3 regions of the Bacillus sp. BC08 genome follow, and region 2 is predicted to be linked to each of the others. Evidence: predicted binding sites of a transcription regulator. Region 2 holds the regulator's gene; each other region holds the start of a gene.
What was found. Region 2 encodes LexA, which represses DNA repair genes until DNA is damaged. Its sites were predicted from a motif close to CGAACATATGTTCG; they were not measured.
Positions count from the first base shown of each region.

Region 1 (8,240 bases), on a different contig from region 2:
AAGCGGAATAACCCTCTAAACGATGTTGCTTCATATTGTCTTGCGCGGTCATAAAGTACACGCAGGTTTGCTTGCCTTTGCTTTCCGGCTGGTAAACCGCCAACAAAGTCGTAATAACCTGTCTCCCCGTACACTTTCCAAATTAAATCAGAAAGTGACTGTTGACGCGCGAATTCACGCCATCCTTGTAGTAAATTATAGAACCACTCTAATTTATCATGTAGCTCTTGTTCTTCCTCAAGCGGTGCCCCTTTTAAGAATGAGCTCATTACTTCATAAAACGAACCTTTCTTCCCGTGAGCACGGAGCGTCGCAAGTTCCTCATCATTTAACCCTACGATTGGTGAACGAAGTACTGCGGCAAGCGGAATATCTTGCATCGGATTATCGATCACGCGGAATACGTTCATCATAATATTTACTTCTGTCGCTTCAAAATAACCAGTCGCAAGATCAGCGTATACTGGAATTCCTTGCAGCTTTAACTCTTCCATAATTTGCGGTGCCCACGGCATCGAGCGAAGTAAAATAACAAAATCGCGGTATTGTACAGGGCGCATACTATCCGTTTTACGATCGTACACTTCATAACCTGAATCAACCATCGCTTTAATGCGCTGCGCCATAAGACGAGCTTCAAGCTGCGCTTTTTCTACTTCCCCACCTTCTTCTCCGTCTTGCACTTCTTCTTCTGTTTGCTGAATGCATAGTAGTTCTGCCGCTACGTCTTCACCTTCTGGATAGCTAGCACCTAGCTTTAATTCAGCGTCTGCATCGTAGTCGATTTCTCCAACTTCTTCACCCATAATTTGTTTGAAAATAAAGTTCGTACCTGCTAGCACTTCATGACGACTACGGAAGTTTTTCGCTAAGTCTATCTTCATTCCGCCGCCCGATCCTTCTTGTGTGAAGCGTTTATACTTTCCTAGGAATAAACCTGGTTCTGCTAGTCGGAAACGATAAATCGACTGTTTTACGTCACCTACCATGAACAAGTTTCCTTCACTCTCAGAATCTTTCGTTACGAATTTAATAATGGATTCCTGTACGAAGTTCGTATCTTGATATTCATCGACTAGTACTTCAGCAAATTTATTACGATATTGAAGCGCTACTGCTGATGGCTTCATCTCACCATTTTCACTTTGTTCACTTAAAATTTGTAAACAGAAATGCTCTAAATCTGTGAAATCGACCATTCCTTTATCTCGCTTCATCGCTTGGAAACGCTCTGTAAATACTTTTACAAGCTGTACGAGTTTTTCTAATACAGGATGCATATCTTGAAAATCTCGTAAGAAACTTTCAGGTTTGCGGCTAAATAGCTCTTCTTGTAATTTCTTCACTTCATCTTTCGCTTTATTACGAAGAGAGTCTACTTGTTTTACAACATCTTCGTTGTAATCACTTTTCTTAATACGCTTTAACGTTTGCCACGATACGTTTTGCATCGCTTCATAAACGCTTGTCCACGATTCAAGAGCAGCTGATGATAACGTTCCGAGTAAAGCTGCATCAGCTTGCAGGGTTTCAACGCGAGGCGCTGGACCGTCAGGAAGCATTGCGAGTTCGGTCGCTTTACGAATATGCTGTTCTGCTGTTTCAAGCTGGAATTTCACATCTTCTAATAAGTAGGAAGCATACACTAAATCTTCAATTGTCTTTCCTTCCACGTCGTATGCTTCTACTAATTTATCGAGCCATTTTTCCGGATTTGGATGCGCTCTTGATTCGGTATGAAGCGCTAAAATCATACGCTGTAAGTCATCATCACTACGATCACTCGTATAACGATCAACGAGTTCAAAGAATATCGTATTATCTTCAATTCCATACTCTGCTTCTAATATGTCATCTAACACTTCTTCTTTTAATAATTCGTTTTCTGTTTGATTCGCAATGCGGAAACGAGGATCAACATCAAGCATGTAGTAGTATCCTCTAATTACTTGTAAACAAAAGGAATGGATCGTTGAAATAGAAGCCTTATTTAATAAGCTCAGCTGCTTTCTTACATGCTGAGAACCTGGCTCATCAATTAATACTTTTTCTAACGCTTCTCCAATTCTATTTTTCATCTCTTGCGCCGCTGCATTCGTAAATGTTACAACGAGCAGGCGGTCGACATCGACTGGATTTTCTTCATTTATAATCTTTTTAATAATACGTTCAACTAATACTGCTGTTTTCCCTGATCCAGCTGCTGCTGCGACTAAAATATCACGTCCGTTCGCTACAACAGCTTTCCACTGATCATCTGTCCACTGACTACCTTCTGGTTTTTCAGGCCAATTTTCAATCATTCTCCGCCAACCTCCTCTCTAATTTTCTCCATCGCTTCGCTATCTTTCATATCTTTTAGCGTACGGAATTGATTATCTTCAAGTGATTCATCGAACTGACAAACAGATTTGAAGTTACAGAACGTACATGCCGCTTTATTCCCCTTTTTGTAAGGGGCAATATCGATAACGCCTTCTGTAATGTCTTTTCCGATATTTTCAAACGTATGGTGTACGTATTTTTGCAATACGTTAAACTCTTGTTCACTTGCAATGCTCGAACGCGCACTAAAGCTACCGTCTTTTTTCAGACCAGCAGAAATAATATCAGAGCTTCCTGTTGAAAGTTTATTATCCATTAAACGAACAACGTCAGCATCGCCTAGTACGAGTCCTTTCATTTTAAATTTCTTTAAAATTTCTTTTTCGATTTCTGCTTCAGATGCGTCACCTTTCATCTCAACGATCGGGTTATGAATATGGAAGTACAGTACACCAGCTGGTGATGCCGTGCCGCCTTTTTTCATCCACGTATGTGCATTTGAAGTAACAACATCTAAATACGTTAACATTTGAAGTGCCAATCCGTAATACACTTCCGTTAAGTCTAACGCTTTTGAGCTTGATTTATAGTCAATAATACGTAGGAACGTACCACTTTCATCTTCTGCCTTATCAACACGGTCAATACGGCCAACTACTTCCATCTTCACACCATTTGGTAATGAGAATTCCATCGGCGGAAGTGATCCTGTACCGCCCATACCGAATGGCACTTCTAAATCAACTGGTACGAAACCACTTGATTTCGCGTGCTCACGAAGAATGATTGACGTACGGAAAATGATTTGTTGTAGTTTTTGTTTTAAATAGAAATGACGGTTTGAACTTAATAAAATTTGTCTTTGTAATAACGGTGCAATCTCTTCTATTACTAAAGCAGAAAGATGCTCACACTCTTTTATTGATAAATCTGCCCAAGTACGATTTTCACGTAATAGCCTGTCGGCAATTCTCTTCAGCGCTGCATGGAATAATTCCCCGATATCTGGCGCATCCAGTTTGAAAATATCACGCTCTCTTAACGATAATCCGTGCTGCGCGAAATGAGCATATGCGCAACGGTTAAATAGTTCCATACGAGAGACGCTTCCTTTTATTGTGTCTCCGTATAAATCTCTACTTACAACTGAACTTAGCTTTTGCGCACGATTTCGGTAGAATAAGCTTGATAATACGCGGCTACTTTTTTGCTTCCATTCATCTGAAGTAACGTAGAAATTATATACGTCCCACCAAAAGTCTAAATTCCCTTCAAATCCGTATCGCTTCCACGTTTGAAGTTGCTGCATTACATATGACAACGTTACTTCTGGCGTTGCTACGTATGAAATTTGTTCCGAACGGGATAAATCATTTACGTCATTCGTAATAAATGCATCTTTCACATCAGGAAACATTCTTTTTATTTTCTTAATAAAGCTAGACGCAAGTAACGTCTTTCCTTCTTCATCTGCTAGCGGACAAGAAATATATAATTTCTCAGTCGCTCTCGTTACCATTTGGTACATAACAAACTGTTCTTCTAATAAGGTTTGTCTCGTCGTTGGTGCTAATTCGATACCTGCAGCACTAAGAACATCTCGTTCTTCATCAGACAGCATACCTTCATCCATAGGTGCTGCTGGAATTACTCCTTCATTCACGCCAATGACAAATGTTGCTTTCACATTTGATAATCTAGAACGATCAATATTCGCAATTAACACTTGGTCTAATGACGGCGGAATGTTTGCGAATTGAAGCGCCTCAAGACCTGTCGACATAACGTCTGTGAACATAGAAAGTGACATTTTCTCTTCGCCAAGCATTTCAACGAACGTATCAAGAAGACTCATTACTTCTTCCCATACTTGCTCATGATCTGTCGCAAATAAGAAATCTCCGCTCTCTTCTGCACGAATACGTAATGCTTCTAGTTTTTTTGGAACGTCTAGCTCTTCTAAAAATAAGTAAACCGCTTCGCACATTTGCATAACTGTTCCCGCACGTTTCAGCCTTTTTTGCATACGAATAACAGGCGTTCTTACAACGTCGCGTAGTCGATTTATTTTCTCTTCCATTTCACGTTCACTGTCTGTAATCATCCCGTCTGTATCGTCAAGAGAACGATAGCGGCGATACATCCATGGATCTTCAGAAGTCCATCTCTTCCCTTGTACACCGTACGCTAAACAGTAGTTTTCAAACTCATCCATCTCTTCGCGCATCGTTTCTTTTCTTACGTCTAATGGATATAAAAGCTCTGTTTTTACGCAGCGAAACACTGCATCATAACGCCAATTCCCGCTAATAATCTCTAGTGCAGAACGAATACATTCTACTAGCGGATGATGTGACATCGGGCGTTTTTCATCGATGAAGTGCGGGAGATTATAATCTGTAAATAGCGTTCGCATCACATCGTAATAACTTTCTCCATTACGAAGAAGAACCGCAATATCTCGGTAACGGTAGTCTTCATCCGCCACAAGTCTACGAATTTCACGAGCAACGCCTTCTACTTCAGCTCGTAAATTCGCTGCTGTATGAATCGTTACACTTGCTTCCCCATGAAACTTTTCATTCGGACGCGCTTCATAATGCGTTTCTAAATGCGCTAATGCTTGCGAATGAAAACGTGGTTGTTCCATAAGCGGAATCGTTTTTTCAATTTCTATCTTCTCTTCACGTGCTACTTGTTTTATTTTTTCATATGTTAACGTCGTTTCATAAAATAAATCTAGTTCATTTACTGGCTGTGCTAACGTTTTTTCATCTAGTGTTAACGTGATTGTAACTCTCGCACCGCAAATCATAAGCCGTCTTACAATTTCTAGTTCTTGCGGTGAGAATGAATGAAATCCATCTATATAAATTTCAGCCCCATTTACATATTCAGATTGCGGAAGCTTTTCCACTAGCAATTGCAGGTAGTCTTCTGAATCTAAATATTTTCCAATTAAAGCACGTTCGAAATCATCATATAGTAGTTGTAAATCATACACTTTATTCGCTAATAGCTTTTGTTCGGCACTGCTACTATGTGCATCTAATTGTTGCCACATTTCATATACGTTAGATGGCGTCACGTTATAACGTTTAAACTCCGCAATCATACTCCCCAGATGTTCAAAGAAACCGTTTTGCTCCGCTGCTTTTTGGAACACTGATAATCCATCTTTACGAGACTCTACAATTTTACGAAGTAGCATATGTACGCCCGCTTCATCAATGTGAAGACGACTCGCTCCGCCAACTTCTTGCAGCACCTTCCACGCTAACCGTGAAAAACTAAAAACTTGTGCCCGAATAGAACCTCTAACATCCTCACTACCAATTAACGCCTGCTGCGTTTGGAATGTCATCTGTTCTGGCACAAGATATAATATTGTTTCCCCTCTTGGGCGCTGCTTTAACTCTTCTTGCACTTCGTGTAAACAAAGTGTACTTTTTCCACTTCCCGCTCTACCAATCACAAATCGAAGTGACATGTAACCCCACCTTTCACTTACATAACGAACGTTAGTTTGCTACTATAATTGTATTATAGGACACGAAAAAAGACAAACGGAGTAGTTTGTCTTTTACTATACTTCTACCTATTATATCAACCTTTTGAAAAGTTCGTTTGCACCTCTTGAATTGGCCAATATCGTAAATCAACTTTACCGACAACTGTATCAGCTTTTACAAATCCAAAGTGTCTACTATCCCAGCTCCCAAGGCGGTTATCACCTACTACAAAAATATATCCAGGTGGCACCGACTTTTCTTTCGTTAACTCTTCTAGTTTAAAATCACCTGTTAGTTGTCGTCCATTTATCTCTTTCTTATACGTCTCTAAATAAGGTTCATCCACGAATTGTCCGTTTATATATAGTTTATCATGCTTATATTCAATTTGATCCCCAGGTAAACCGATAATTCGTTTTACGTAGTCCTCTTTTTTATTCGCATGAAACACAACAACATCAAACCTATTCAAGTCCCCCACTTGATAACTCACCTTATTTACAACGAGCATATTGCCATCTTGCAATGTCGGCATCATTGACTTCCCCTCTACAACGTACGTCGAAAAGAAAAACGTTCGAAAAAATACAGCTAATAATACACCAATTAAAATTGTTCGTATCCACTCTATGCCTTCTTTTTTCAAAGTTTTCTTCATCCGCTTCTCCCCTTATCCTTTAATAATGAAGCTTTCCTTTACAAAGAAGACTATTCTTAATGTAGTTCTAACTTTACTTCGATTTTCTTACCGACATACCATAAAATAAAAATACCAATCACTACAATGACTGATTTCACCGGATTATGAATAAATGACATTAAATCATGACCGATATACGTTAAAATAAAAATCATCACAAGTTTTCCGAACGCGAGCGCAAGACCAAACTGTTTTACACTAATGCGAGATAAACCAGCAACAACATTTATAAGCGCGGACGGTGTAAACGGAAAACAAAATATAACGAAAATCGGCGCGAACCCTTTCCTTTCAATCCATCCCATTGCCTTTCGTACTCTCTCATGCTTATTTACAAAAGAAAAGAAACGACTTCGGCCAAAATGGCGGATTATGAAAAAGACAAGCAAGGCACCCATTACTGATCCAAGCCAGGAATAAAGAAAACCGAGCCAAAATCCAAATGCAACAGCATTCGCCAGTACAAATACGATGAGTGGCAATGCCGGAATCAACGCTTCTATCATCGGTAAACCAATACCAAGAAGTGGTCCGAACGCTTTATAACTTTCAACAATATGATCCATATTTTCTGGTGAAAAATACTCTTTGATTGTCTGAAAATCCATTCTACACTTTACCCCTTTACTCTAAGTACTACCTCTACTGTATCATTGCTTATATGAAAGAGGAAATGGTAGATACGACATATGGAGATGTAATTATTAAGTTTCCATACCTTTCATGAGAATTCCTTCATTATTATGCTATGATAATCTATCAATATTCGACAGGACGTGTCGCGATTTTGGAAGTGGTCCTTTTGTTTTGGTAGCAAATTCCTTGGTAACTGAAATTATATCGGCGATTTTCTTAATATATCGACCGTAACTCACTTTTTATCAGTGATTTTTCAAATTTATCAACCACAACTCGATTTTTATCGGCGATTTCTCGAATATATCGACTTACCGACAAAAACTGACAAACAAAAGGATGGGGGTTCCCCCATCCTCTCACACTTCGCCTTCCTTAACAAAATACACTTTCTCATATGCTGGTTTCAGTCTAGATTCTTCCGTTTTATCAATCTCTTTAAAACAAGGGCTCCCTTGTTTTTTCCTACGATTTTCATATTCAGTACGCAATTTTGCCGTACGATTTAGTTGATTTTCAAAACTACTTTTTGATATTTCTAATTTCACAGCAAAGCCATTTATAAATCTAACAATAACATTTCCGTCCTTTGACTCTTTATTACTTTCAATATAAAAATGAGACAACCAAGCGCACTCTTTTCTAGAGTATGAATAAGTAGGAAAAAAATAAAGTTGATCTGCCGGACTAATCGCAATTGGTGCTTTATGTGTAATATGAGTTAACTCTTTCGTTCCTTCTTTTCTGCCTAAGAAGCTAGAACCATGCTTGCGGCAACTTCTTTCTATAATATCTAGAGGCTTTTGAAATACGAAAAAGGAATCTTCCCTCTCAACAACTCGTGTAACAATTTTCTTCTCACTTAGAATAACAGGAAGTAAGGCCATTGTATTTTTATTTACCACATAGTTTTCAACATAACGTTCTACTTTACTTTCCATATTCTACTGTCTCCTTTTTTCCAATTATATTAGCAGCTGCATATGTAATTTTAGCATCTATGAAGAGGAAATGGTTTACAGATTCCGCTTTTTTACAATACTTTATCATTTGTCAAGTATCTTTTA
Region 1 covers NZ_JBTGPA010000019.1:19,320-27,559, reverse strand. The annotation lists gene addA (helicase-exonuclease AddAB subunit AddA) at 1-2,303, opposite strand, end outside; gene addB (helicase-exonuclease AddAB subunit AddB) at 2,300-5,815, opposite strand; gene lepB (signal peptidase I) at 5,932-6,495, opposite strand; gene ACXVYO_RS03635 (TVP38/TMEM64 family protein) at 6,552-7,145, opposite strand; gene ACXVYO_RS03630 (competence protein ComK) at 7,533-8,114, opposite strand.
Region 1: a site for LexA is predicted at 5,841-5,854, ahead of addB (helicase-exonuclease AddAB subunit AddB). Genes of this name have one in related genera too.

Region 2 (8,240 bases):
CAGCAAAATGACTAAAATAGCCGTTAACATATGTTTCAACTTACTCGGTGGCTTCTGTATCGATTCCGAATATATCGTCACGTCATTCATTTAACAGCCACCTCTAATAATTCACTTTTCTGCGCTACATCTCCATAAATTTCAGCAAATTTTTCATCCGTTGCCTCTTCTACTGAACCATCAAAAACAATTTCGCCTGCATGTAATCCAATAATGCGTGTCGCATATTGCCTAGCTAAATCAATAGAATGTAAGTTTACAATTGTTGTAATTCCAAAATCTTCATTAATTTTTTTCAAATCATCTAATACTTGCTTTGTTGTTAGCGGATCTAACGACGCAACAGGTTCATCTGCCAATATGATTTTCGCTTCTTGCGCTAACGCCCGTGCAATCGATACACGTTGCTGTTGTCCTCCTGATAATTCATCAGCTCGCGCATATGCTTTTTCTAAAATATTCACCCTTTTTAACGACTGAAAGGCAAGCTCCAAATCTTCTTTTGGAAATAGACCTAACGTTGTACGTAAAGTCGAATGATACCCAACACGCCCAGCTAATACATTTTTCAATACCGTTGATCGCTTTACAAGGTTAAAACTTTGAAAAATCATACCAATATCTCGGCGCATGCGGCGTAATCCTTTTCCTTTTGCAGCAGTTATAGATTCACCTTCAATCATGATGTCGCCTTCTGTAATCTCATGAAGACGGTTTACAGATCTTAGAAGTGTAGACTTTCCAGCCCCAGACAGCCCCACCATTACAACAAACTCACCTTTTTGAATGTTCAAGTTTATATTATTCAATCCTTTTGTACCATTCGGATACACTTTGGAGACATTTCGAAACTCTATCACACATCTTACCTACCTTCTATGTATTCAAAACGGCAAACTAACTGAAAACAAACCCTCCTTCCAGTTAGCTGCCATTTCCATATGTATTATTGCGTTTTTACTTTTTTTCCATATTCACGAACGATATCAAATTTACTATCATCAGATTTAACATATCCTTCATGTGAATATACTTCTTTAATGATTTTGTGACCTTCCTCATTCTTTCCTATTTCAATGAAAGCATCCTGTAATTTCTTACTCCACTCTTCATCTAAATCAGAGCGTACCGAAATCGTATCGTTTGGAATTTTCTCTGTAAATTTCACTATTTTTGTTTGATCGAATATATTCGGATAATCTTTTTTCACAATATTACGAGCATCTTGGAATACAACAGCTGCATCTACATCACCATTTAAAAGAGCAATAAGCGACTGATCGTGACCTTTTAATGTAACAGGTTTCACATCCTTTAACGGATCAACACCCTCTTTTAACAATACAGCCGCAGGCCATACATATCCCGCTGATGACGTTACATCTTGATAACCAATTTTTTTACCTTTTAAATCTTTTACACTATTAATATTTGAATCTTTCTTAACTACAAACTCAGATTTATAAAAGTCTACTAAATCCTTTGTAGGAGCTCCGGTTTCATCATCTACCCCAAAACGTTGTGCTTGTAAAATTACGTTTGCAGCCTTTTTCTCATGTGCTAGTACATATGCTGTTGGAGGTAAAAAGCCTACATCTACTTGCTTAGATGCCATTGCTTCTACAATTGTATTGTAATTCGTTGAAATACTAACTTTTACCGGGATATTTAATTTATCACTTAATAGCTTTTCCAATGGTTTTGCCTTCGCCTCTAACGTATCTGCATTTTGAGAAGGAACAAATTGAACATTTAAAGTCTTCGGTACATAACCTTTTTTCGTATCTGCATTTTTACTTGCACTAGATTCCTTCGTTCCACAGCCACTTAATAATCCCGCCGCCAGTACAACTGTCGTGCTCATTGCAAAAACTTTTTTCAACATATTAAAGCCTCCATTTTTATTGTTATAAATTTCCTTCCGTAAACATGAAGAAATATATCACACATTTTTATTAATAATTGCTTATTTACAGAATCTTTACACATTCTATACATTCTCATTAAAATTCTCTTCATATATTTGATATGCTTAACTAGTAGATAACAATAGAAAAGGTGAATGATATTGACTCAAAATCAAATAGTAAGTTTAAACATCTTATTAACAAGTGATATACACGGTACTGTTTATCCAATTCACTACCAAGATAACTCCAAAGCCGAAATTGGTTTAGCTAAAATTGCTACTCTTATAAAAAAAGAACGTTCCCAAAACAGAAACGTTCTTTTAATTGATAACGGTGACTTCATACAAGGAACACCCTTTACTTATCATTACGCTACATATGCAAAAGATAAGAAAAATCCAATGTCCTTATTAGCGAACTATTTACGTTATGATGCTGCAGTTATCGGGAATCATGAATTTAATTATGGAATGGACGTATTAAATCATGCTATTTCTACTGCGAACTTCCCGTATCTATCAGCAAATATTTTAGATACAAACAGAAAAGAACCTTATTTCGGGAAACCATATATAATAAAACATATTGAATCAAATATAAAAATTGCTATTTTAGGGGTAACAACGCATTACATTCCTAATTGGGAACAACCTCATCACATTCAAGATCTACAATTTGAAGATGCACTGGAAACAACAAAAAAATGGGTTTCTTACATTCGCGAACAAGAGCAACCAGATTTACTAGTCGTAGCGTATCATGGAGGATTTGAACGCGATTTACAAACCGGGGTACCGACTGAAGTTTTAACAGGTGAAAACCAAGGTTATGCAATGTGCTATGAAATTGAAGGCATAGATATTTTACTAACAGGCCACCAACACCGGGAAATCGCTCACACCGTAATAAATGGTGTAACAGTTTTACAGACTGGATGCAATGGACACTCCGTCGGAAAAATAACAGTAACATTCGAGAAAACAGAACAAAAATGGGTAAGAAAAGAGAGTTATTCACAATTATTGCCCGTGCGAGGAATTGCAGCGGACCAACATATGCTTTCCTTGGTTACCGATTATGAAGAGAAAACACAAAATTGGCTCGATCAACCTATTGGACTAATCTATGGAGATATGCAAATTTCAGACGCTATGCAAACTCGTTTGCAAGACCATCCTTTTATTGAATTCATAAATAAGATACAGATGGATATAGCTAATGTTTCTATTTCTTGTACAAGCTTATTCCATAATACTTCTCTAGGTTTCCCTGATCATGTAACAATGCGTGACATCGTTTCTAATTATATTTATCCAAATACATTAAAAGTAATTAGAATAACTGGAGCAGATATAAAAAATGCCCTTGAACTCTCTGCTTCTTATTTCACATTACATGCAGATGGAACTATCATCGTAAACCCTACCTTCATAGAACCAAAGCCACAACACTATAATTACGATATGTGGGAAGGGATTTCGTACGTATTAAACATTTCCAAACCTATTGGCGAGAGAGTAGAATCTTTACAGTATAAAGGCACTCCTCTTAATATGGATGAAGAATATGACGTCGTTATGAATAATTATCGCGCAAGCGGCGGAGGAAACTTCTTTATGTTTCAAAATAAGCCCGTAATAAAAGACATACCAACAGATATGTCTGAACTTATCGCTAACTATATATTGAAGCACAAAAAGATAGAGGCAACAGTCAATAATAACTGGAAAGTTATTAAATAACGGATATAATAAATAAAAAAGATGGGCTTCGCCCATCTTTTAGTTTAATTTTGCATTATCTTGCTTTTTTAAAGCTTTTAATTTCGCCGGTGTAACATCAGTACCTTCTTCGTTAACAACTTTAATTCCTTTAAGTTCGTTTAACATATTTTGACGAAATCCTTTTAAATATTGTTCACGTAGCGATTGGCGCTCACGTTGTTCTTCTTCAGTTAAGCCTTCAGCTTTTGCTTTTTTCGCTAAGAAGTTAATGCGTTCAATGAGTTCGTGACTTTGCATCTCGAATCCCCCTTTTACTCAAAACTGATTATTATCATACAATAGTTAGTCCTCTTTATCAAGCAATTGCTTTGTATATTCTACATATCTACGATGTACAGTCGCTTTTGAAACATTATAACCAAAGCCGCGAAGTGTTGCTGCAATTTCTTCAAAAGTTAATTCATTCCGGCGTAAACGTACAATTTCCTCAATTGGCACTTCTTTCTTCTCTCGTCCTACGCTTAAATGACGATTCTTCAAATTATTTTCTGGACGATAACCTTTTTCTACTGCACGTTGCATACCACGTTTAATTTTCAAGTTATGAATCTTTCTTTGATACTCTTCAACAATACCAATAATATCCAATACCATTGAATCAGAATCCGATAATTGTAATTCTCCATTATGCGTATGCGTGTATACTTTTATTCCCTCTTTATGTAAACAGTGCATTAATGCAATCTTTGCATTCCCCCTACCAAGGCGCGTTTCATCTTGTATGAGTAGCACATCAATTTGTTCATCTCGAATGGTATCTAGCACTTCTAATATACCGTCACGTTCAATCGTATACCCACTAGCCTGTTCTTCAATTACCTTAGCAACATTCATTTGATAGCGCTCAGCTAAATGCAATAATTCATCTTTTTGACGTATTAATGACGTTTCTTGCGCTTCTTTCGTTGTACTCACACGCGCATAAATAATTGCATTCATTATGCCCCCCCTCTTTCTCACTATTATTTCCCTCCAGTGTAACATAAATTCGTCTTTTGTTCGAACTTATGTTTGTAGAATGTTTTTTCGCATGTTATACTTATTAATAAGAAAAATGAAAGAAAACGAGGTGTTAGAAAACATGGAAAAGTTAACGAAACGCCAGCAAGACATTCTCGACTTTATTAAGCTAAAAGTACAAGAAAAAGGATATCCACCTTCCGTACGTGAAATTGGTCAAGCAGTCGGCCTCGCTTCTAGTTCTACAGTGCACGGACATTTATCACGACTAGAAGAAAAAGGATATATTCGACGCGATCCAACAAAACCACGAGCAATTGAAATTTTAGGTGACGATCGAATGGATACAGAAACACAATCTGTTATCCAAGTTCCAATTATCGGAAAAGTTACTGCTGGATTACCGATTACAGCAGTTGAAAGTGTAGAAGATCACTTCCCACTTCCAGCTAGCATTGTTGCTGGAGCAGACCAAGTGTTTATGTTACGTATCTCAGGAGATAGTATGATTGAAGCTGGTATTTTCGATGGGGATTTAGTTGTTGTTCGCCAACAACAGTCTGCATATAATGGTGAAATTGTAGTTGCTTTAACAGAAGATAACGAAGCAACTGTGAAACGTTTCTATAAAGAAAAAGACCATTTCCGTCTACAACCGGAAAACTCTTCATTAGAACCTATCATTTTAAAACAAGTGTCAGTTATCGGAAAAGTAATTGGCGTATACCGTGATCTACACTAAGAATAATAAAAGAAGATAATTACCTTATTTATATACGGTAATTATCTTCTTTTTGTATTTTGATAGATTTTCATACATTCTATTTCTTATGAACGAGTTTCAATCGTCACATCGCCAGCAGCTGTTTTACCACTAATCTTTTTACTACCATTGCCAATTGTTACATTTTTATTTTCTTCATTAAAAATTATTACTTCGCCAGCAGCACTTTGCCCAGTTATAACTGCATCTTGTGGTTTTTCTAATAAAGTAATATCTACATCCCCAGCAGTTGAACTTGCCTCTACATCGTATTTAGGATCATGATCCATAATATGCACTTCTCCACTAGCCGTTTTCGCTGTTACTTTCCCTATTACCTTTTTAAAGTTTACCTCACCAGCTTTTGAAGATCCTTCCACACTTTTTGCTGTAACATGTTTCAAATCTACTTCTCCGGCCAGTGTACCAACACTTACACGATCACTTTTCACATCACTTATTTCTATTTGTCCAGCGGATGAATTTATTTTTATCTCCCGGTAAGAACGTTCAGGCACGAGGAGAGTTATTGTAGATGTTTGAAACCTAAAATCGTAAAAAGAAAAATCAAATGAAGCACCTTTTTCTCTTTCCCCAATAATTTTTAATGTGTCACCATCTTCTGCAATACGAACCTCTTGTTTACGTGCATCTCCTGATTGCTTTACATAAAAAGAAAAGTCGGGAGATTTTTGGACAACAATATCCCCAGCGTCTAACTTAACTTCTATATTTTTTAATGTTTCGTTTTTAATAACGTCTTCTTTGTTTCCTTTTTCTGCAGTTTGTACTGCTTTTTCATATGTTTGTGAAATCCCTATTACTCCAATAATGATACAAGCGATTGCTACTAACAATATTTTTTTCATCATCTACTCCCCTTTTATCATTTTGAAGTTCCATAATACATAACGTACGCATAACTTTTTAAACCACTTCGTACTATAATAAGCGATAATACATAACAACAAACCTACTCCAACAAACGTTATACTAACGAATACATCCAACCATATAAAAGTACCCATAAATACTTTTGCAATAACAAAAAATGGTGTCACTACACTAGCAATCCCACCGACCCAAAATGAAAATATAAAAGCGATAATTGCAACTAACGGGCCTAACACAATAATGAAATTAAACAAACTAAGTCCAATCGCAGCCATGACAGCCCTTGTTATATTCGAAGTAGATGGGTCCTTTTTCATTTCATCAAAGCGATACAAAGCAAGTAAGTCTTTCGCAATTACTTTCGGAGAACCAAGGCCTTTTATTATTTCCGCTTCAGTTTTCCCCTCTTCTTTCCCAAACTGAAAATGCTCTTCATAATCAAATAAAATATCTTTCCTCTCTTCTTCCGGTAACTTTCTAAGATGACTTGATAATTCTTTGAGGAACTGTTCTTTACTCATCCCATTCCACCCCTTCAATAATTTCTTGTACGCCTTTTGCAAAATCACGCCACTCTGTTACTAACAAATTCAGTTGCGTTTCCCCTTGCTCAGTTAGTTGATAATATTTACGAGGCGGCCCCTCCGTAGATTCTTTCAAATACGTTTGAAAATACCCTTCTTTCGTTAAACGACGTAATAAAGGATACACTGACCCTTCCGATATTAAAAATTTATTTGAGATTTGCTGTACAAGTTCATAACCGTAACAATCCTTACGTTTCACAAGTGCCAAAACACACAGTTCTAACACGCCTTTTTTAAACTGAACGTTCAAGGTCAATCCCCCTTTCTCATTTCAGTACTGTTCAATACACGGTACCCATTACATCCATAATATACCACTTGGTATTATTCATTGCAAGGTACTTATTTATATTTATTCCCTAAATATACAAAACGTACAAATAAAAGCCTGAATAATGTCCTGTTATAACTGGCCATCACTCAGGCTTTTATTCAATTCGAACTGTATGAATACAAAAATTCATTCACTCTTTCCTCTCTAAGAACCAACTTCCATTTGTGACCCTAACAAACTTCGAAACACACCTTTTCTCTCTTTAGCTAATTGATTAAATTCACCTTTTTGGACAATTTCACCTTTTCCTAACACAATAACTTGATCGGCATTACGTATTGTTGATAAACGATGGGCAATTACGACGATAGTCATCGTTCCTTTCAATCTTTCTATTGCTGATTGGATTTTCAATTCATTTTCAGTATCTAATGCACTCGTTGCTTCATCTAATATTAAAATGGATGGTTGTCTTAAAATAGCCCGCGCTAGTACAAGTCGTTGACGTTCACCACCTGAAAGCCTTACTCCTCGATCCCCAATCAGTGTATCAAGCCCATTAGGAAGCGTTTGTACAAATTCAGCGGCGGCCGCAAAATTTAATGCAGACCAAATTTGTTCTTCACTTGCATTTGGCTCAATCATCAATAAATTTTCTCTTATGCTTGCATTAAATAAGAAAGGATCTTGTGGTACATAACTAATAGCCCGCCTTAATGACAATAAATTATCAGTTGTAAGGAGCGTACCATCTATTAACACTTGACCTTTTTCTGGCTGTATTAATCCCATTAATACATCAATTAATGTACTTTTGCCTGCACCAGAATGCCCCACAATGGCCGTCATACTGTTTATTGGAATTTGCATATTAATATTTTGAAGTGCGTATAAAGATTCTTGCTTATTATAACGAAAGTAAACATCCTTACACTCCATACCTTGTTTTATACGAATCGGCTCTATATGTTTTTGTTGATCTATATCCTGCATTTCAATCGCTTCCTTACATTCCACTTGCAACTCCCATAATGACTTAAAAGCAGGAATACTTGCAGCCAGTTGTTC
Region 2 covers NZ_JBTGPA010000027.1:446,620-454,859, forward strand. The annotation lists gene phnE (phosphonate ABC transporter, permease protein PhnE) at 1-90, opposite strand, end outside; gene phnC (phosphonate ABC transporter ATP-binding protein) at 87-860, opposite strand; gene ACXVYO_RS08495 (phosphate/phosphite/phosphonate ABC transporter substrate-binding protein) at 947-1,885, opposite strand; gene ACXVYO_RS08500 (bifunctional metallophosphatase/5'-nucleotidase) at 2,069-3,652, shown strand; gene ACXVYO_RS08505 (DUF896 domain-containing protein) at 3,692-3,931, opposite strand; gene ACXVYO_RS08510 (YneB family resolvase-like protein) at 3,977-4,633, opposite strand; gene lexA (transcriptional repressor LexA) at 4,776-5,396, shown strand; gene ACXVYO_RS08520 (DUF4097 family beta strand repeat-containing protein) at 5,483-6,289, opposite strand; gene ACXVYO_RS08525 (DUF1700 domain-containing protein) at 6,290-6,832, opposite strand; gene ACXVYO_RS08530 (PadR family transcriptional regulator) at 6,825-7,148, opposite strand; gene ACXVYO_RS08535 (ABC transporter ATP-binding protein) at 7,377-8,240, opposite strand, start outside.

Region 3 (8,240 bases), on a different contig from region 2:
TATGTAGATTACATTGCCGTTATCACTTCGTGTTAGCGGCTATTTTTTTCATCGCCTAAAGAAATATGGTTTATAATAGGATTAGGGCGCAATAGACTGGTTAATAGCGGGACAAGGTGGAAAATAAAAAAAGATAATTTCTTGTTTTGTGTAAATGTTTTTTATAATATTTGACATGTTGACAGATTATGAAATGAAAGTGAGTGATCCATGTGGATCTAACGCAAATTCAAAACCCTAGTTTTTTGAAAGATATGTCTATCGGTGAACTAGAGGGATTGAGTGAGGATATTCGTAAATTTTTAATTGAAGAGCTCTCTCAAACAGGTGGACATATTGCACCTAATTTAGGTGTAGTAGAACTCACAATTGCTCTGCATAAATTATTTGATAGTCCGAAAGATAAATTTTTATGGGACGTAGGACATCAATCCTATGTACATAAAATTTTAACAGGACGTGCAAAGGAATTCGGTACATTAAGGCAATATCAAGGTCTATGTGGTTTCCCAAAACGTTGCGAGAGTGAGCACGATGTATGGGAAACTGGCCATAGCTCGACATCATTATCTGCTGCAATGGGAATGGCTCTAGCACGTGATTTAAAGAAAACGAAAGAATATGTTATACCAATCATTGGAGATGGTGCTCTAACAGGCGGAATGGCTTTAGAGGCATTGAACCATATTGGACATGAAAAAACAGACATGATTGTTATTTTGAATGATAATGAAATGTCAATTGCACCAAACGTTGGTGCGCTTCATAATGTGCTTGGACGTCTACGTACCGCAGGGAAATACCATTGGGTAAAAGATGAACTAGAGTATATATTAAAGAAAATCCCAGCAGTTGGTGGGAAAGTTGCTGCGACAGCAGAGAAAATAAAAGATAGTCTTAAATATTTACTAGTATCCGGTGTCTTTTTCGAAGAATTAGGCTTTACATATTTAGGTCCAGTTGATGGGCACGATTATGAAAAGTTATTCGAAACGTTGCAATATGCAAAGAAAACAAAAGGCCCAGTGCTTGTTCATGTTATTACGAAAAAAGGAAAAGGTTATAAACCAGCTGAGAGTGATGTTATTGGAACTTGGCATGGAACAGGACCTTATAAAATTGAATCAGGTGACTTCGTTAAACCGAAAGAAGTTGCACCAGCATGGAGTGCTGTTGTTAGTGATACAGTACTTAAGCTAGCGAGAACGGATGAGCGTATCGTTGCGATTACACCTGCAATGCCTGTTGGATCGAAACTGGAGAAATTCCAAAAAGAATTCCCGGATCGTATGATTGATGTAGGTATTGCAGAACAGCATGCTACAACAATGGCAGCGGGTATGGCAACGCAAGGTATGAAACCATTCTTAGCGATTTATTCAACATTCTTACAAAGAGCATATGACCAAGTTGTTCATGATATATGCCGTCAAAATTTAAATGTCTTCATCGGAATCGATCGTTCTGGTTTAGTAGGAGCAGATGGTGAAACGCATCAAGGTGTGTTTGACATTTCATTCTTACGTCATTTGCCGAATATGGTACTTATGATGCCGAAAGATGAAAATGAAGGGCAACATTTAGTATATACGGCGATGCAATATGAAGATGGACCAATCGCATTACGTTATGCGCGCGGTAATGGACTTGGTGTTCATATGGATGAAGAATTAAAGGCGATTCCAATTGGTACTTGGGAAACGTTAAAAGAAGGTACACAAGCGGCTATTTTAACATTTGGTACGACAATACCAATGGCAATGGAAGCAGCTGAGCGTCTTGAAAAGGCTGGAGTTTCAGTGAAAGTAGTGAACGCTCGCTTTATTAAACCGATGGATGAAGCATATTTACATGATCTCTTAGGGAAAAATATACCGATTTTAACAATTGAAGAAGCTTGCTTAATTGGTGGTTTTGGAACGGGAGTAGTTGAATTTGCGTCTGAGAGCGGGTACCATAGTGCGTTAATTGAACGAATGGGTATTCCAGACCGTTTCATAGAGCACGGTAGTGTAACAAAATTATTAGAAGAAATTGGTTTAACGACAGATGCTGTTGTAGACCGTATTCATACAATGATTCCATCAAAACAAAAAAGGGCGTAACAAATGAGTGCAAAAAAAGAAAGAGTAGATGTACTATTAGTAGAGCGAGGACTTATAGAAACACGTGAGAAAGCAAAACGCGCCGTTATGGCCGGACTTGTATATGCGAATGAGATGAGACTTGATAAGCCAGGAGAGAAGATTCCACAAGATACGGAGATTACGGTGAAGGGACAAGTTATGCCGTATGTAAGCCGTGGTGGTTATAAACTTGAAAAGGCATTAGAGACATTTCATCTGGATTTACAAGATAAAGTTATGATAGATATTGGTTCATCAACTGGTGGCTTTACCGATTGTGCGCTTCAAAACGGAGCGAAATTATCTTATGCATTAGATGTAGGATACAATCAACTTGCGTGGAAATTGCGTCAAGATGAGCGTGTTGTCGTAATGGAACGGACAAACTTCCGTTACGTGACACCAGCAGACTTAGACCGTGGTTTACCGCAATTTGCTAGTATCGATGTTTCATTTATATCATTAAAGCTTATACTGCCGGTTTTAAAAACAATGCTTATGCCTAATGGGGATGTAGCGGCGTTAATTAAACCACAGTTTGAAGCTGGAAGAGAGCAAGTTGGGAAAAAAGGTATCGTTCGTGATCGAAAAGTACATGAGGCTGTCGTGGAAATGATTGTCGACTTTGCTATAAAAGAAGGATACGACGTAGAAGGTTTAACATTCTCACCAATTACGGGCGGGGATGGTAATATCGAATTTTTAATTCATCTGAAATGGCATGGTGAACGCGAGAATGGCGAAAATCATTCTCCAGTTTCTGTTGAGCAAGTAGTTACAGAGGCGCATGATGTCCTAAAACAAAAAGGAAAAGGGGAATAACATATGTTGTTCCTCTTTTTGTTGTAATTGTATAATGATTGTAAAAACAATTGTGTACAAGCAACGAATTATAAGTTAACATAAATAAGTGAAGTATACCAATGTTTAAACTATGGTAAGAGATAGTGTGAGGTGCAAATGTATGAATAAAGGTCAGCGCCATATTAAAATCAGGGAAATTATTGCGAACAAAGAAATTGAAACACAAGATGAATTAGTTGATATTTTACGTAATGAGGGATTTAATGTAACACAAGCAACAGTATCGCGCGATATTAAAGAACTGCACTTGGTGAAAGTGCCATTACATGATGGTCGCTATAAATATAGCTTGCCAGCAGATCAACGATTTAACCCGTTACAAAAATTAAAACGTAATCTAGTGGATTCATTTGTAAAATTAGACACGGCAGGACATATGCTTGTGCTAAAAACATTGCCTGGTAACGCTCATTCACTTGGAGCACTTATTGATCATTTAGAGTGGGATGAGATCATCGGAACCATCTGTGGTGATGATACTTGCTTAATTATTTGCCGTACACCTGAAGATACAGGTGTTGTCTCTGATCGTTTCTTAAATATGTTGTAACAAAAAAATCTTGTTTGCTTTCCTCTGTAAAGTGGAAAGTGAACAGGATATTTTTATTGGTTAAAAATGTGAATTCTTAATTGTAATATAATATTTTCTTTGAATAAAATTAGAAAATAGGTGGATTGACCCGTAAAACAAATGTTTGGTACAATGGAGCGGTTAGAAAAGTAATTTATACATACAAACATATAGTATGACTATTTGAATGAAGAACTGAGAAAAGCCCTTAATAGGGGATTAGTTTATAACGAGGTGAATGGGGCATTGTTATCGGAATTATCGATTAGAAACTTTGCTATTATTGAGGCATTAAATATTTCTTTTCAAAAAGGGTTAACGGTTTTAAGTGGTGAAACAGGGGCCGGAAAATCGATTATTATTGATGCGATTAGTTTACTTGTAGGTGGCCGTGGTTCAGCGGAATTTGTTCGATACGGAACAGAAAAAGCTGAGATAGAAGGGCTATTTTATGTAGAAGATGATAAGCATCCATGTATTGAAAAGGCAGAAGAATTGGATATAGAAATAGAAGACGGCATGATTATTTTGAAGCGTGATATCGCTGCAAACGGAAAAAGTGTATGTCGTGTAAATGGGAAACTGGTTACCCTTAGTATATTAAAGGAAATTGGAAAAACACTTGTTGATATTCATGGGCAGCACGAAACACAAGATTTAATGAATGAAGAGCGTCATATGTTTATGCTTGATCATTTTGATGGAGATCGCATTGTTAAACAATTGGGTATATATCAAAATGTATACGCTGACTATGAGAAGTTAAAAAAACAGTTAAAATCGTTAAGTGAAAATGAACAACAAATGGCGCATCGTTTAGATTTAATTCAATTCCAGCATGAAGAAATCCGTAAGGCGGATTTAAAGATGGATGAAGAAAATGAATTAACTGAAGAACGATTGCAAATTTCTAATTTCGAAAAAATTTACAAAGCATTAGGCGATGCATATCGCTCATTAAGCGCTGACGGACAAGGATTAGATAATATACGAAGCGCAATGGGACAAATGGAGAGTATTACACATTTAGATGAAGTGTATCAAGAAAACCATGATTCAATTGCAAATAGCTACTACTTATTAGAAGAAGTTGCATATCAACTTAGAGAAAAGCTCGATATGATGGAATATGATCCGAATCGTTTAGACGAAATTGAAACGCGTTTAAATGAAATTCGTATGCTAAAGAGAAAATATGGAAATACTGTAGAAGAGATTTTAGCGTATGCAGATAAAATTGAACAAGAAATTTTTACGATTGAAAATAAAGACGTTCATATTGAAACGACGAAGAAGCAATTAAAGGAACTAGAAAGTGTTATTCTGAAAGAAGCAACGTCGTTAAGTAATATGCGTCATGAGCTTGCAGAGCATCTTACAAATGCCATTCATCAGGAATTAAAAGAATTGTATATGGAAAAAACAAAATTTGAAGTAAGAATTATGAAGCGAGTAGGAAATGCTGAAGAGCCTCTTGTAGAAGGAGCACCGGTAAGACTTACGGCGGATGGCTACGATCATGTGGAATTTTATATTTCAACAAATCCAGGTGAGCCGCTAAAACCACTTTCAAAGGTCGCTTCTGGCGGAGAGTTATCTCGTATTATTTTAGCTTTAAAAAGCATTTTTTCTAAGCATCAAGGTGTTGCATCAGTTATCTTTGATGAAGTGGATACTGGTGTAAGTGGTCGAGTTGCACAGGCTATTGCGGAAAAAATTTATCGAGTATCAGTAAACTCGCAAGTACTTTGTATTACGCACTTACCTCAAGTGGCTTCAATGGCGGATTCGCATTTATTTATTCGGAAACAAGTAGCGAATGATCGAACAATTACATCAGTTACCGTTTTAACTATGGAGGATAAAGTAACAGAAATCGCTCGAATGATTTCTGGTGTGGAAATTACAGATTTAACGACAGAACATGCGAAAGAATTACTTACGCAAGCGCATCATTTTAAACAGACAGCAGAGGCTATCCAGTAATGGATAGCTTTTTTTCTCAAATAATGATTTCTTAATTCTTCCGGTTATAAATAAAGCACTGCAAGGAGAGATTAAAAAGTGAAGCCAAAAGGCTGAATGTGGGGTAGGAGCGAGGAGAGTGAACAAATTGAAATTAGAAAGATTTCGCAAAATAATAGGTATTTGTCTCCTTGTTTCTTTAGTTTTTATTGGGTGTTTTAAACCGCTTCGGACGTTTATTTCATCTCCGAAGCAACTTGTTGTTTTTGAAGGGCAACAATCAGAAATAGCGTCATTATCAGTTTTTAAAGCTTCATCTACAGATCGTCATGTGTTTACAGTAAGTTCAAATGAACAAAAACAAGGACTTATGGTAAATTCTCATCAAAATGGTGAAGCAGATATGGTGTTTCAGCTTGCTGGTTTTCCAGTAAAAAAAGTAAATGTGAAAGTATTGAAAGATTTTAAAGTTATTCCAGGCGGACAATCAATTGGTGTGAAGTTAAATACAAAAGGGGTACTTGTTGTAGGCCATCATTTAATTCAAACTGAAAAAGGGAAAGTATCTCCTGGTGAGACAGCTGGTGTGCAAATTGGAGATATGATTACTGAAATTAATGGTAAAACAATTGAAAGAATGAGTGATGTAGCACCGTTTATTCATAATAGTGGTGAAACAGGTGAACCGCTTAATCTTGTTTTGTTAAGAGATGGAAAACATATCCGCACTAAGTTAACACCACAAAAAGACAGTGGAGAATCGTCTTATCGCATTGGTTTATATATTCGTGATTCGGCAGCCGGAATCGGAACAATGACATTTGTTCATCCTGATTCTATGAAATATGGGGCACTTGGTCATGTCATTTCTGATAACGATACGAAAAAGCCGATTCAAGTCGAAGATGGACAAATTATGCGTTCGACGGTTACATCAATTGAAAGAGGTAGTCATGGGAATCCAGGAGAGAAATTAGCGAGGTTCTCACCAGATCGTGAAGTGATTGGTAATATTACAATAAATAGTCCATTTGGCATATTCGGAAAATTAAATACAAATATACCAAATGGTGTAATGGATAAAGCAATGCCGATTGCACTATCTCATCAAGTAAAAGAGGGACCAGCAAAAATATTAACAGTTATTGATAAAGATAAAGTGGAAGCGTTTGATATTGAAGTTGTTAGTACAGTACCGCAAAAGTTTCCGGCTACAAAAGGCATGGTAATAAAAGTCACGGACAAACGTTTATTAGCGAAAACGGGTGGTATTGTACAAGGCATGAGCGGAAGTCCAATTGTACAAAATGGAAAAGTAATTGGTGCTGTTACACATGTATTTGTAAATGATCCAACATCAGGATATGGTGTTCATATTGAATGGATGTTACATGAGGCTGGAATAAACATTTATGAACAAGAAAGAAAAGCGAGCTAATTAATAATTAGCTCGCTTTTCTGTTGAAAAATTCGTTGAAATTTTGTAAAAGCTCCGCAAGAGGTGTTTTTTGTTGTAAAATAAAAGAAAAGGGTTGAACGTTTCGTTGTATTTCTATGATGGAATGTGTTGCGAAAGGGAATAAATGAGCGATAAACATATTTTTTTGTGATTTTATCGGAAAGTAACAAACTTTAAAAGGGAATTTTCACACAATTGTCGAACAATTCATGTAGCCTAGAAGGATACACATGTCGGAGAATCGATTCGGTAAGGGAGGAAAAGCTGTGGAGAAAATTAAAGTATGTCTTGTGGATGATAATAAAGAATTAGTATCAATGCTAGAGAGTTATGTAGCTGCTCAAGATGATATGGAAGTAATCGGTACTGCTTATAATGGTCAAGAGTGTTTAAATTTATTAAATGATAAGCAGCCGGATGTACTTGTTTTAGACATTATTATGCCACATTTAGATGGTTTAGCTGTACTAGAGAAAATGCGACATATTGAAAGGCTAAGACAGCCTAGCGTAATTATGTTGACAGCATTTGGACAAGAAGATGTGACGAAAAAAGCAGTTGACTTAGGTGCTTCATATTTCATATTAAAACCATTTGATATGGAGAATTTAACGAGTCATATTCGTCAAGTTAGCGGTAAGGCGAACGCTACCATTAAACGTCCACTTCCATCTTTCCGCTCAGCAACGACAATAGATGGAAAGCCGAAAAACTTAGATGCAAGCATTACGAGTATCATTCATGAAATTGGTGTGCCTGCTCATATTAAAGGGTATATGTATTTAAGGGAAGCGATCTCTATGGTGTACAATGATATCGAATTACTGGGATCTATTACGAAAGTATTGTATCCAGATATCGCGAAGAAATATAATACAACAGCAAGCCGCGTCGAGCGTGCAATCCGTCACGCAATTGAAGTAGCATGGAGTCGAGGAAATATTGATTCTATTTCGTCCTTATTCGGTTATACAGTATCCATGTCAAAAGCAAAACCTACGAATTCCGAGTTCATCGCAATGGTTGCGGATAAGCTAAGACTTGAACATAAGGCTAGCTGAGAGTAAAAGTAGTAAGAGGTTTAAGTTTTAGTAAAGCTTAATCATTCCTTAAATTTATACTCGATATTAAATGTAAAACCAATGAACTTTTTATGTAATGACCAATGAATTTTAGAATTCGTTGGTCTTTTTATTTCCTTGGATTTAAGGATTTTGAGGGATATATATAAATCTATGTAGAAAAATGCAGTGAA
Region 3 covers NZ_JBTGPA010000035.1:638,157-646,396, forward strand. The annotation lists gene dxs (1-deoxy-D-xylulose-5-phosphate synthase) at 213-2,105, shown strand; gene ACXVYO_RS21490 (TlyA family RNA methyltransferase) at 2,109-2,948, shown strand; gene argR (arginine repressor ArgR) at 3,091-3,540, shown strand; gene recN (DNA repair protein RecN) at 3,808-5,547, shown strand; gene spoIVB (SpoIVB peptidase) at 5,666-6,964, shown strand; gene spo0A (sporulation transcription factor Spo0A) at 7,252-8,046, shown strand.
Region 3: a site for LexA is predicted at 3,675-3,688, ahead of recN (DNA repair protein RecN). Genes of this name have one in related genera too.